DNA from 4 places in the Paenibacillus sp. FSL R5-0912 genome. Region 3 is predicted to be linked to each of the others. Evidence: riboswitches for the same ligand, from Rfam matches in the RefSeq annotation. Region 3 holds a riboswitch; each other region holds the start of a gene.
The links. A riboswitch is a leader RNA that binds a small molecule or an ion and turns the genes downstream of it on or off. The one in region 3 is predicted to bind cyclic di-GMP.

Region 1: another riboswitch for cyclic di-GMP. It lies ahead of R50912_RS33985 (anti-repressor SinI family protein); the one in region 3 lies ahead of R50912_RS33810 (PA14 domain-containing protein).
Region 2: another riboswitch for cyclic di-GMP. It lies ahead of R50912_RS34675 (choice-of-anchor A family protein); the one in region 3 lies ahead of R50912_RS33810 (PA14 domain-containing protein).
Region 4: another riboswitch for cyclic di-GMP. It lies ahead of R50912_RS03240 (transglutaminase-like domain-containing protein); the one in region 3 lies ahead of R50912_RS33810 (PA14 domain-containing protein).

The regions. Positions count from the first base shown of each region.
Region 1 covers NZ_CP009282.1:460,060-463,193, reverse strand. The annotation lists gene R50912_RS02010 (TasA family protein) at 1-513, shown strand, start outside; gene R50912_RS02005 (helix-turn-helix domain-containing protein) at 690-1,022, shown strand; gene R50912_RS33985 (anti-repressor SinI family protein) at 1,172-1,321, opposite strand; cyclic di-GMP riboswitch class I at 1,350-1,434, opposite strand; gene R50912_RS02000 (2-oxoglutarate dehydrogenase E1 component) at 1,950-3,134, shown strand, end outside.
Region 2 covers NZ_CP009282.1:559,492-562,625, reverse strand. The annotation lists gene R50912_RS34675 (choice-of-anchor A family protein) at 1-1,691, opposite strand, end outside; cyclic di-GMP riboswitch class I at 1,774-1,866, opposite strand; gene R50912_RS02430 (YhjD family protein) at 2,681-3,058, shown strand.
Region 3 covers NZ_CP009282.1:1,152,068-1,155,201, forward strand. The annotation lists gene R50912_RS04970 (sugar phosphate nucleotidyltransferase) at 340-1,713, shown strand; cyclic di-GMP riboswitch class I at 1,851-1,931, shown strand; gene R50912_RS33810 (PA14 domain-containing protein) at 1,945-3,134, shown strand, end outside.
Region 4 covers NZ_CP009282.1:739,214-742,347, forward strand. The annotation lists gene R50912_RS03225 (glycosyltransferase family 2 protein) at 1-108, shown strand, start outside; gene R50912_RS03230 (GtrA family protein) at 98-502, shown strand; gene R50912_RS03235 (class D sortase) at 672-1,325, shown strand; cyclic di-GMP riboswitch class I at 1,453-1,533, shown strand; cyclic di-GMP riboswitch class I at 1,607-1,687, shown strand; gene R50912_RS03240 (transglutaminase-like domain-containing protein) at 1,720-2,511, shown strand; rRNA gene R50912_RS03245 (16S ribosomal RNA) at 2,915-3,134, shown strand, end outside.

The sequences.
Region 1 (3,134 bases), 690 kb from region 3:
GCTTACTTCAGCTCCACAGCAACCAGCACGGCAACCTTCGCGGCAGGTACGCTGAAGCTCGGCTCTTCCTTCAATACACCTGTTGCCCTGACCAATCTGAAACCGGGTGATTACACCGTACGCACGTTCACCTTGTCCAATGACGGCACTCTGGATATCAAGCTCCTCACGTTGGCTACCAGCTACACCGTAACTGATGCGAAGGGAGATAATGCCGGCCAGGATCTTGGAGATCACTTCAAAATCAAACTTCTCGACAGTTCTTACACCAGCGGGCCGCTTACCGGCCATGTGCTGTCCGAAATCTCCTTGAAGGATCTGAAGAACACATCCAGCTATGATCTCGTAACGGCGGGTGTACTGCCGGGAGGCATCGCCGCTACCCAAACCAAAACCTTCAAGATTGCTTTCGAATTCGTTGACAATACACAGGATCAGAATATCTTCCAGGGTGACGGCTTGGCGCTGAACTGGACATTCAATGCTACGCAAGGTTTGGGAGAAGCCAAATAAGGCTATTAAACTATATACACAAAACGGCATATCCTCCCTCATCCGGGCTGGATATGCCGTTTTGTCTCTCCACTGCCGCCAGCTTCCGTCAGGAACAATGATTTTTGTCGGTTTTGCGAATTTTTGTTATACTGATAACAAAAAGTACGGAGGGCGTTGTAATCGTGTCAGATAACATGGGAAGCCGCATCCATAGGCTCCGTCTGGAGAAGGGTTATTCTTTATCCGAGCTTGCGGATAAGGCTGACGTGGCGAAATCATACTTAAGTAATGTTGAGCGGAATATCCAATCCAACCCCTCCATTCAATTTATCGAAAAAATCGCCGATGCACTTCAAGTATCCATTCACGTATTACTGTATGGCGGAGTTGCAGAAACTGCAGAACCGGTTCTTGATGGAGAATGGTTCAGGCTGGTACAGGATGCGATGGCCTCTGGTATAAGCAAACGTGAATTCAAGGAGTTTCTTGATTATCAGAAATGGCGGCTGGAGCAGAAGGATAACTGAAATACCCCCACAAAGTGAGGCAGCAGCTTCGATGATTACTCAGGTACTTTGCGGGGACCCCGAAACAACATGTAAATTCCAACAGAAGAGGGCACAGCGTGTACACCGCTGTGCCCTCTTCTGTATGTATCCGTACAATGCTGAATGCCCTACATCGCCTGGAGTGCTTTTTCACTAAAAAAACGCCGAATCTCGTCCGCCTGGATGCCAGCCTGCTTAGCAGACATTAGCAAATGCACCCATTCTAAATCCAGATCAACTGCCTGCAGTTCGTCATTCCCCTGGTTGGACTTATCCAAGAAATCTCCTCCTAGAATTTTCGCGTCCCCAGGCAGTCCGGCCATCATAGTATTTCTACTTTAGATCCGAGACTTTGTGCCCCTGTCTTTCGGCAGGTTTACCCTTTACTGGACCCTTTACATGAAAGGATCTGAAAGAATCGATGAAACCGTTCTCCGCAATAACATTATACAAGATCTTACATGAAAAGTGTGTCGTTTTCTGGGATTTTTTTATGTTAAATCGTGAGGACCCTTAGCTAAAATTGCCAATGGCTTGTATAAATAATTCCAATTCATCTTCAATCGGTCCAAATTAGTTTAAATATACTAAATAGATTTAATCCTATAACACAATATAGAAGTAATTACCCATTTCTATGATATACAACCACCTAAATCCTTAATTTTTTTATTAATTCTAAAGATATTTTGTTCCTCCGGCCTCACCCGGATAATTTATGATTGTTCTGTATGAATTCCCTGCTGAATCATACCGTTTTGCGAACGGATTGCACGAAAGTATGAATTGATTACCCTGCCGGAAAGTAGCACAATAAGATGAGAATGAAACCGCAAACATCGCAGCTCCGCTAAGCGGTGTTCCTATATACCGCATGTGGAGTTTATCCGTTAGGAGGACCTACTCATGGCCATCAAAGAGCCCTATAACGAATCTGTCTGGAGCAAGTATTACGGTCCCAATCTGGGCTACATTCAGGAGAAATACGAGCAGTTTGTCAAGGACCCTTCTTCCGTAGAGCATCATTACCGCGATCTGTTCACAGTATCCGGCCCGCCTCCCCTGGCTCCGGATGCCGTCAAGACGCCTCCACCCGCCATCTCGGGAGATACGGAGTGGCTCAAGAAAGCTGTTAAAGCTTCCAAGCTAATGGCTAACATTCGAATATACGGCCATATGGCTGCCGATATCGATCCGCTGGAGCGGAGCACCAACCCGATGGCGAAATGGCTGGAGATCGAGACCTATGAGCTGACGCGCGAAGATCTGAATGCCCTGCCGGCTTCGCTGATCTGGGAGAATGCCCCTGAGGGCGTGCATACCGCTATGGATGCCGTTCACAGAATGCGCCAGGCCTACACACAGACCATCGCCTATGAATTCGGGCATGTGCATGACGAGCGTGAGCTGCGCTGGCTCAACAGCCAGGCGGAATCCACGACGTCGCCTGCTCCACTGAACCATGCGGAACGCAAAGAGCTGCTGAAACGCCTGATTCAGGTAGAACAGTTCGAGACCTTCCTGCACAAGACCTTCGTCGGCCAGAAGCGCTTCAGCCTGGAAGGCAATGATGCGCTCGTACCTATGCTGGATGAAATTGTCCGCGCTGCCGCACATGACGGCGCTGAGCATATCCTGATGGGTATGGCCCACCGCGGAAGACTTAATGTGCTGGCCCACATTCTGGGCAAACCTTATGATATTATTTTCTCGGAATTCCATCATTCGCCGAACAAGGAGCTCTTCCCGTCCGAAGGCTCTATGGGTGTCACCTATGGCTGGAGCGGTGATGTGAAATACCATCTAGGCGCCGACCGCGCCGTCCGTGAAGGCGAAACCGTGCGTACCCGCATCACGCTTGCCAACAACCCGAGCCATCTCGAGTTCGTGAATCCGGTCGTTGAAGGCTTCACGCGTGCAGCCCAGGAGGAACGGGGGACCCCCGGCCTGCCTAAGCTGAATACGGACAAAGCCATGGCCGTGCTTATGCATGGCGATGCCGCCTTCCCTGGTGAAGGTATTGTTGCGGAAACACTTAATATCGGCAAATTGCAAGGTTATCAGAATGGCGGCACTGTGCATATTATCGTC
Region 2 (3,134 bases), 590 kb from region 3:
TTCACTGTCGGTGTCGGTTTCACTGTCGGTGTTGGTTTCACTGTCGGTGTTGGCTTCACTGTCGGCGTTGGTTTCACCGTTGGTGTCGGTTTCACTGTCGGCGTTGGCGTCACCGTTGGTGTCGGTTTCACTGTCGGCGTTGGCGTCACAGTTGGTGTCGGTTTCACTGTCGGTGTCGGCTTCACTGTCGGTGTCGGCTTCACTGTCGGTGTTGGCTTCACTGTCGGCGTTGGTTTCACCGTTGGTGTCGGTTTCACTGTCGGCGTTGGCGTCACCGTTGGTGTCGGTTTCACTGTCGGCGTTGGCGTCACAGTTGGTGTCGGTTTCACTGTCGGTGTCGGCTTCACTGTCGGTGTCGGCTTCACTGTCGGCGTTGGTTTCACTGTCGGTGTTGGCGACGGAGTACACTTAGGTGTCGGCGTCGGCTTCACTGTTGGTGTCGGTTTCACTGTCGGTGTTGGTTTCACTGTCGGCGTTGGCGTCACTGTTGGTGTCGGCTTCACTGTCGGTGTCGGCTTCACTGTCGGCGTTGGTTTCACTGTCGGTGTTGGCGACGGAGTACACTTAGGTGTCGGCGTCGGTTTCACTGTCGGTGTTGGTTTCACTGTCGGCGTTGGCATCACTGTTGGTGTCGGTTTCACTGTCGGCGTTGGCGTCACTGTTGGTGTCGGTTTTACCGTCGGTGTCGGTTTCACTGTTGGTGTGGGAGTTGGCTTCACCGTCGGCGTTGCAGTCGGTTTCACTGTTGGTGTAGGGCTTGGTGTTACGGTTGGTGTTGGCGATGGGCTGGGGGTTGGTGTTGCGGTCGGCGTCGGACTTGGCGGCGGTCCATCTCCCTGGTATGTTCCTAGGTGCATTTCTACTCCGCCGGCAAAAGACTTGGCAATTAGCGTTCCGTATAGCTCTGCACCGGAATAATTGACATCCGCCTTAGGCGCCAGTATCGTCCCCAAAAAGGTGGTATACGCAATATTCACCTTGGTCGCTTCGTAGAAGTTGAACAACACTTGACCTGCTTTGCCGTTATTCATTGCGAAACTTGGTACATTGACCGTAGCTCCACTTATGTTAATAATTAACGTGGCATTCTGGGCAATGTTGAATTGAATATTGTTTGTATTCGCCAGCGTTGCCGCATCCAGGTGAACTACGTTGAAAAGATCCGGCGCACTTATTGTAAGTGTTCCATAATTATTATTGCCAATTTCTTTCGTAGCGGACAATGCCCCGTATGCTGCAGAACGCGAGATCAGATACTGCTTCTCAGCCGGGAAATCAATCGGGCTTCCCTGCTTCTTCGCGCCTATAATATTCACAATAGGCTCATTGGCTTCAATGGTGTCCCCATACACAACGTTTCCGTAGATTTCTCCGCTACCCGAATGTTTAAACTTCTTACCGGCAACGAGTACGTCTGTGGCTGAAGAATTCCTGTAGGCCCTGGCTACCCCGTAACCTCCAGAGAGAGTAATATTCCCTCCCGCTGCAAGACGGCCTTCAATTTGATCATTGTCTTGCGTGAAATCGTCAAAGATAAAAGCATTAAAATTCCCGGCAATCCCCAAGACCGGCGTTGGATTGTAAGGTACACCAGCTGTTGCCCTTACCTCCGTCCCCCAAGTGAAGGCGCTACTTACGGTCAGTACGCCCGCCAGAATACAGGCGGCCGCTTTTCGCAATTTTTTTCTCAATAATCTACACCTCCTATTCAACTATTCTATGAAATCGTCGCAAAACTATAACAAAAAAAAGACCGCCACGAAGGGTTAGCTTCACGGCGGCCGGACGACCATAGCCCGGACTTAAGGGGCATCAGATTCCTGACTTTGCGTCCCGCTCTTTCGAAACGGTTTGCGTTTGTACATGATTGATATGAAATTGGAAAAGCTTATGTAATACCCAACAGAAATCTGTGACATTTGTTACTTTAGAACTAACTTTAGTTTAGATGCCACTTGGCATATTGTCAATATATTTCCAATTCATTTCACAGCTATTTTTGTGATGAAAAAAATAAAAAACGCTTTATTCATAAGGCTTTATACAATTTATAAACATACCTTCCTGACGAAAAAGGTCGATAATCCCACTAATTCGCCGCAGTACTTTTTCCTTTTCACAGAGTTATTATCCTTAAATTTCAAATATCAAAATTTAGTATTTTAGTCCTACTTTTTCTCCCCGCCCCCCCCATCTTCGCTTAAACAAACCTCACATGGTGAACCTGAAGAAACGGGTGCCATCCTCCTTAAGGACACCACCCGTTTCCGGACATACAAGAGAGCTCTTATATAGTAAAAGCCTTATGAGATTCATCTGTTTTCACAGCAGTCTTTAATCGACATATCTAGGGAGTTTGTGTAGAGGGCTGGAAATCTGCACACGCAGAAATCCATTTTTAGAGCAGCTGAATCCAGCCAATCATTGATACCCAAAGCGGAACGCTAAGGAATAACCCAAACAATAAACCGCGGCGGAGATTTCCTTCATGACTCATTGCCATTCTCCTTTTAATCAGATTTATTTACAACTTTATTATTTCAATTTTAATATAAAATAATTTTCCCGATTTTATTGTGAATTATGTCACATTAACAGCCCTCTTTTTTTTAAATACCATTGATTTTTTTTGAACTTCGGGTTAAATTACGAATATACGTTCTCGTTGGAGGAGATGAGATTGATGCACAGAGCAGAGAGCCAGGACAATATGCTGGTGAAATCGTATATCTTGCTGCCGCTCATTTTATCCGCCTTTGAACGCGATGCTTCCATCCTATCCGCAGAGCTGCGCACACCCGATCCTTACCTTGAGGTTCTCCGGACAGCGGCGGGTGCAGCCATAGCCGACCTGCGGGATGTCCGCACCGAGATGAGAGCCCGTGGTCTGAAGGTCTATGCACAGCAGCAGCTGGAAGTTGGCATTGAAGCCAAATTTGTCTGCAGGGGTTATCATGAACGGATGCTGCTGCTGGATGATGTCATTACCGCCCAGTCTACTATCCGCATGCGCAGATATTTGGGTCTTGGCACTCCGGACTCAACCGCCTTGAGATGAACAGCAACTCTGGCTATGTTAATTCTCGGCGTTACTTCCCCCATAAAAAAGAGGCCCGCCATGATTGGCAAGACCT
Region 3 (3,134 bases):
ATAGCTGGATCTTTAGCCGGGAGCTTCGCCTGCGGGCGAAGCGAATAGCCCCAGCTGTTATGTAATGGAACGGAGAGGAATTTTGGAACTGTAGGAGCGTTAGCGTCCGCCTGAAAGCTTTCCGTAGGAAAGCTAGCTTCGGAAGCATATGCTGTCTCTGGATTTCTACCGCGAAGAGCGGTCTAATCAGGAAATCCGGAGGCAACAGCGGCCGAAAGTCCAAACATTCCTTGCAGTGACTCTCATAACAGCCAGCGCATTAAGCTTTTCCGCAATCTGCAGCTCCCAATAACAATCCGATATTTTCGCGACATCACATAAACTTAGGAGGGTTCACTTATGAAACTAGTACTTCTATCAGGCGGTTCTGGTAAACGGCTCTGGCCCTTGTCCAATGATTCACGTTCGAAGCAATTTCTGAAAGTACTGGAAAGCCCGGCAGGTGAACCGGAATCCATGGTACAGCGGGTATGGAGACAGCTGCAGGAGACAGGGATGGCGGAATCGTCCTACCTGGCTACCGGCCGCAGCCAGGTAGAGATGATTCAGAGCCAGCTGGGCAGCGGGGTGCCGATTATCGTTGAGCCGGAGCGGCGCGATACCTTCCCTGCTATTGCATTGACTGCAGCATACCTGTATTCGATCGCCGGTGTTTCACCAAGCGAGACGGTAGCCATCCTGCCCGTCGACCCTTATGTGGAGTCGTCCTTCTTCGATACCGTTCTGCAGCTGGAGAGCACGATGCTGGAGAGCGGCGCCAATCTGGCGCTGATGGGCGTAGTTCCGGAGCATGCTTCCGAGAAATACGGCTATATCATTCCTACCAGCGCCGAAGCGGGAGCGAGCGGGTATCTGCAGGTCAGCCACTTCCAGGAGAAGCCGGACCGCAAGCAGGCTGAGGAGCTAATCAGTCGGAACGCCCTCTGGAACTGCGGCGTGTTTGCTTTCCGTCTTGGGTATCTGCTGGATATTCTGCAGCGCAAAGGACTGCCACTGAACTATGAGGAACTGCAGAAGCAGTATAAACTGCTGGCTTCCATCAGTTTTGATTATGAGGTGGTAGAAAAAGAAGAGAATATCGTGGTTCAGCCTTACGCCGGATTCTGGAAGGACCTGGGCACCTGGAATACGCTGACCGAAGAAATGACCAGCAATCATGTTGGCAAAGGTTTCGTCACTGCAGATTCCGAAGGCACCTGCCTTATCAACGAACTGGACATTCCGATCACCGTGATCGGGGCGAAGGATCTGATTATCGCCGCCAGCCCGGACGGAATTCTGGTTACGCACAAGGCGGAGAGCCCGCGCATTAAGGAAGTGCTGAAATCTTTTGAACAAAGACCGATGTACGAAGAACGCCGCTGGGGCCACTACAAGGTAATTGATTATGTGAAATATGCGGAAGGTAATGAGGTGCTGACGAAGCGGATCTTTATCTCTGAAGGTAAAAATATCAGCTATCAGCTGCATCACAAACGCAGTGAAATCTGGACCATTGTCAGCGGTGAAGCCAGCATTGTGCTCAATGAGAAAATGCATAATGTAAAGGCGGGGGATGTCGTACGGATTCCGGAAGGCACCAAGCATGCGATCCTGGCATTGACAGATATGGAATTTATCGAAGTGCAGACCGGCTCTGAGCTGGTGGAGGAAGATAACATCCGAATCACCTTGGATTGGGAAGATATCGCCTTGCAGCAATTTATTTCGTAGGTCTAATCTATCTATATAACCAATTGTTACAAATCCAAAACAGGTATTAAGAACCAATTATTAAGAAAAATTCATTTTTGCTCTAAATTAAAACTAAATAGAGACGATACTTACGGTAAGAGGGATTAATCCTTCCAATACGACAAAGGCAAACCTAATCGAAAGATAGGGACGCAAAGCTATAGGGCCTTCGCAAGAGTGGCAGCCTGGCTACCGAAAGGAAGATGGATTTTGATAACTTACCGTAAGTCTCGTTTGCTGTGCACTGTGCTGTCTCTGGCCCTTTTATTGACTGCAGTACCTCTGGGACTCGGCGGAATGCCTTCATCTGCAGAAGCTGCATCTAGTTCCAAAGCGCCCGTTAATCCGGAGGCTTCAACCGAAGCAGTCAGATTGCTGGACGATCTGTATTCTATCACTGGAAAAGGCATTATTACCGGCCAACATGACTATCTGGAAAGTCCGGACGAATTCAGCAACAAGCTGAAGGGAACCAGCGGACAATATGCTGCTCTTCACGGGTATGAACTGGGCGTAATTAGCGGGCAATCGGAAAGTACAGCAGCGGCGCAGCGCAGAAATGTTGTGAACAGCGCGATCAACTGGTATAAGGGCGGCGGCATTGTAGCCATGACTTTTCATGAGAATCTGCCCGGTACCGCATACCTCTGGTCCAATGTTCAGAAACCGCTGAGCCAGGCGGAATTCAATAAATATATTACTCCAGGTACAACACAGTACACTGCATTGATTGCAGATCTGGACAAAGTGGCAGTTTCACTTAAAAGCCTGCGGGATGCTGGTGTTCCCGTACTCTGGAGACCTTACCACGAAATGAACGGTAACTGGTTCTGGTGGGGGAAGAAAAATAACTTTGCTTCGCTTTGGAATATTATGTATGACCGTTTCGTGAACGTTCATAAATTAAACAACCTGCTGTGGGTATGGAACCCCAATGCACCCAATGCCTGGTCTGATCCTTATGCGCTGACCTATCCGGGGGCTGACAAGGTGGATGTACTCGCGGCAGATATATATGAGAACGATTATATGAATAAATACCATGACGGCCTGCTTGCCCTTGCGAATGGCAAACCGATTGCCATTGGCGAGAATGGACAAATGCCAAGCACGGCAAAGCTGCAGCTCTCCCAGAAAAATTGGGTATATATGATGAGCTGGGGAAAAATGCTGTATGAAACCAATACCGATGCTACCATCAAAAGCTTCATGAGCGACAGCTATACGGTGACCCGGGACGATTATAAAGCAGGCACATTTGCTCCGTCAACGCCGGTACCAACAGCAACGCCAACGCTGGTACCAACAGCAACGCCAACGCCGGTACCAACAGCAACGCCAACGCCGGTACCAACAGCAACGCCAACGCCGGTACCAACAGCAACGCCAACGCCGGTACC
Region 4 (3,134 bases), 410 kb from region 3:
ATCTATGATGAGTCGAAGGACAGACCGCTCTATATTGTGCGTGAGACCAAAGGCTATCCGGATGCGGAAATAGAAGACACGCGGAAGGAAAGCGATTATGCCAGATAAGAGATGGAGTGCGGGGTTCATCCAGTTCCTGAAATTCAATGCGGTAGGCCTGCTGAATACATTGGTTGACTTTGCTGTATTCACACTGCTGCATTCCCTTGGGATGATCAATACCCCTGCGCAGATTATTTCCTATAGCGCCGGTACGGCCAACAGCTTCTTCTGGAACAAAAAGGTAACCTTCCGTGACAGGGACATCGGCAATAAAGAGGGCTTCGACCGGATGCAGCTGGTCAGGTTTATCGTGCTGAACCTGTTGGTGCTGGTTATATCGGTGCTGCTGATTCATATATTGACCGATTCTCTCGGTATTCAAGTGCTGATCGCCAAAGTGCTGGTCACATTTGTTACGGTAATCATTAATTTCTTCGGAAGCCGGAAGTGGGTATTCTGAAAATATATGAATTTATATGCTTGCTGCTATAAATTACCTTCTATTTCTCGCTGAAACGGTACCGTCCTTAAAAAGGACGGTAAAGTCGTTTCTACTTGTTATATAGAAGCATTGCTTCTTAATTATTCCGGAAGGGTATCATCTATTCTATATTACGGAGGCGATTGTCATGCGGAAATTATCCTATTTGATTATACTTGCCGGGGTGCTAATTATGCTCTATCCCAAAGGAAGCGAATGGTACAATGACCGTCAGCAGCAAAAGCTGCTGGAAGAGGCTGAACAGGCCTACAGTGAAATCGTTCCGTCTGCCTCAGCTCCGGCCAGTGCTGATCTAAGTAAGCCTTACGCGGAAGTAACCCAGCTGCTGGCAGATGAGTCGGCTGCGGAAGAGCCTGAACCCTCTGCAGCGCCTGAGATTGAAGTCGGAGGCAAGGTGATGGCGATTATCAAAATCGACAAAATAGATCTGAAGCTGCCTGTACTGGAAGGCGCCACCAAGGCGAATATGAAGCATGCAGCTGCGCATATGAAGGAGACGGCTCCGCTCGGCGCTACTGGCAATGCTGCGATTGCAGCGCATAGATCAAGAACTACGGGAAGGCTGTTCAATAGATTGAATGAAGTCGGAGTGGGGGACGCTATTTCCGTTACAACCGGTAAGCAGGAATACAATTATGTAGTTTATGATGTAACTATTGTGGAACCGACCGATGTATCCGTATTGAAAGGGAATGAGGATGACAAGATTCTTACACTCATTACTTGTGATCCGCTGGTGAATCCAACGCATAGACTTATCATTCACGCAAAGTTATCCTGATGTTTGTAGAATGATGACGGAAAAATTTAAAATACTTAAAATTTTTATTTGTTTTCGCAGAAATCTAGTGATTTAGGTCTTGATAATAGAAATAGATATGGTAAGATATAACTATATAAAGCTAATACACGATAAACGGCAAACCTATCGAAAGGTAGGGACGCAAAGCTAAAGGGCCTTCCCGTAAGGATGGCAGCCAGCTACCGAATGAAGAGGCTTTTTTTGTTTGTTCTTATTGTATATCTAGCATTTTATGGTAGAAGCAAGGACAGATAAAGCTTATACGATAACGGCAAACCTATCGAAAGGTAGGGACGCAAAGCTAAAGGGCCTTCCCGTAAGGATGGCAGCCAGCTACCGAAAGGGGTTTTATCCAATGAAGAAGTTCTATCTAATGTTGGTTACACTATTCGTAGTGGTTACGTCGATGCAGACAGGTACAGCTCAAGCTGCTAATGCAGATGCAGGCTGGTTGAACATAGGTCAACTGGATCAGGGTGTTATCGGAGTATCTTATAATGTTCCTAAGGATAAGAAGATTAAGCTGATGATCACCAAAGACAATAACAGCTACACTTACAACTTGTACACCTCCAAACCAACTGAAACATTCCCGCTGCAACAAGGTAACGGTTCATACAAGGTTTCCGTACTTGAGAACACTACCGGCAACAAATACAAAGTAATTTCTTCCGAGACGGTAGATCTTAGCCTGAGCAACGCCAACGCAGTATATCTGAGCTCCGTACAGAATGTTAAATGGAGTTCTTCCGATAAAGCAGTTCTGAAAGCAGCACAACTTACACAAGGTTTGACATCAGATGAAGACAAAGTGAAGGCTATCTATAATTATATCGTTGCCAATGTGAAGTATGATTATTCCCTGGCTTCCAGTGTAACTACAGATTACATCCCTAACAACGACAGTACTCTTGTTTCCAAGAAAGGAATCTGCTACGACTACGCTTCCTTATTCGCTACTATGCTTCGCAGTGAAGGTATTCCTACCAAACTGGTTATGGGTAACACAAGCTATGTGACGTCTTACCACGCTTGGAATGAAGTGTTCCTTAATGGCAAATGGGTAACTATTGATACTACAGTTGATGCTGGACTTGCCAAGAACAGCAAAACAGCAGATCTGGTTAAAGTAGCAAGTAAATATACTGCAGCTAAGTTCTACTAAGAGCAGATGCATTTATAGTTTCATTGAGGATAACCCGCTTAATTATTAAGCGGGTTATTTTTATTTAGGAAAGGGTTGCTTTTTAGTAGAGAGATAGGGTATTATAAGTAAGCGTTGTTGGAGCGGCAAACTTAATGAGAAATGACTTAAATAAGTGATTTCAAAATAAAGCTTGCATTACTCGGATGAACGTGATATATTATAAGAGTTGCTGGTGACGCGGTAGTCGTCGTTGACAACAAGCTTGATCTTTGAAAACTGAACAACGAGTGAGTGGGAGATCGCTTCGGCGAGATCCAAAAATGATGAGTTTCACAGCGTCTTGTACGCTTTAGAAACTTCATCGTGAGAATGAAAATTCTCGTCAGATGTTTCAAAATGAGCAATCGCTCTTTCTAAAACCAATTTGGAGAGTTTGATCCTGGCTCAGGACGAACGCTGGCGGCATGCCTAATACATGCAAGTCGAGCGGAGTTCATTTGAAAGCTTGCTTTCAAATGAACTTAGCGGCGGACGGGTGAGTAACACGTAGGCAACCTGCCCTCAAGACTGGGATAACTATCGGAAACGGTAGCTAATACCGGATAATTTCTTTCCTCTCCTGAAGAGAGAATGAAAGGCGG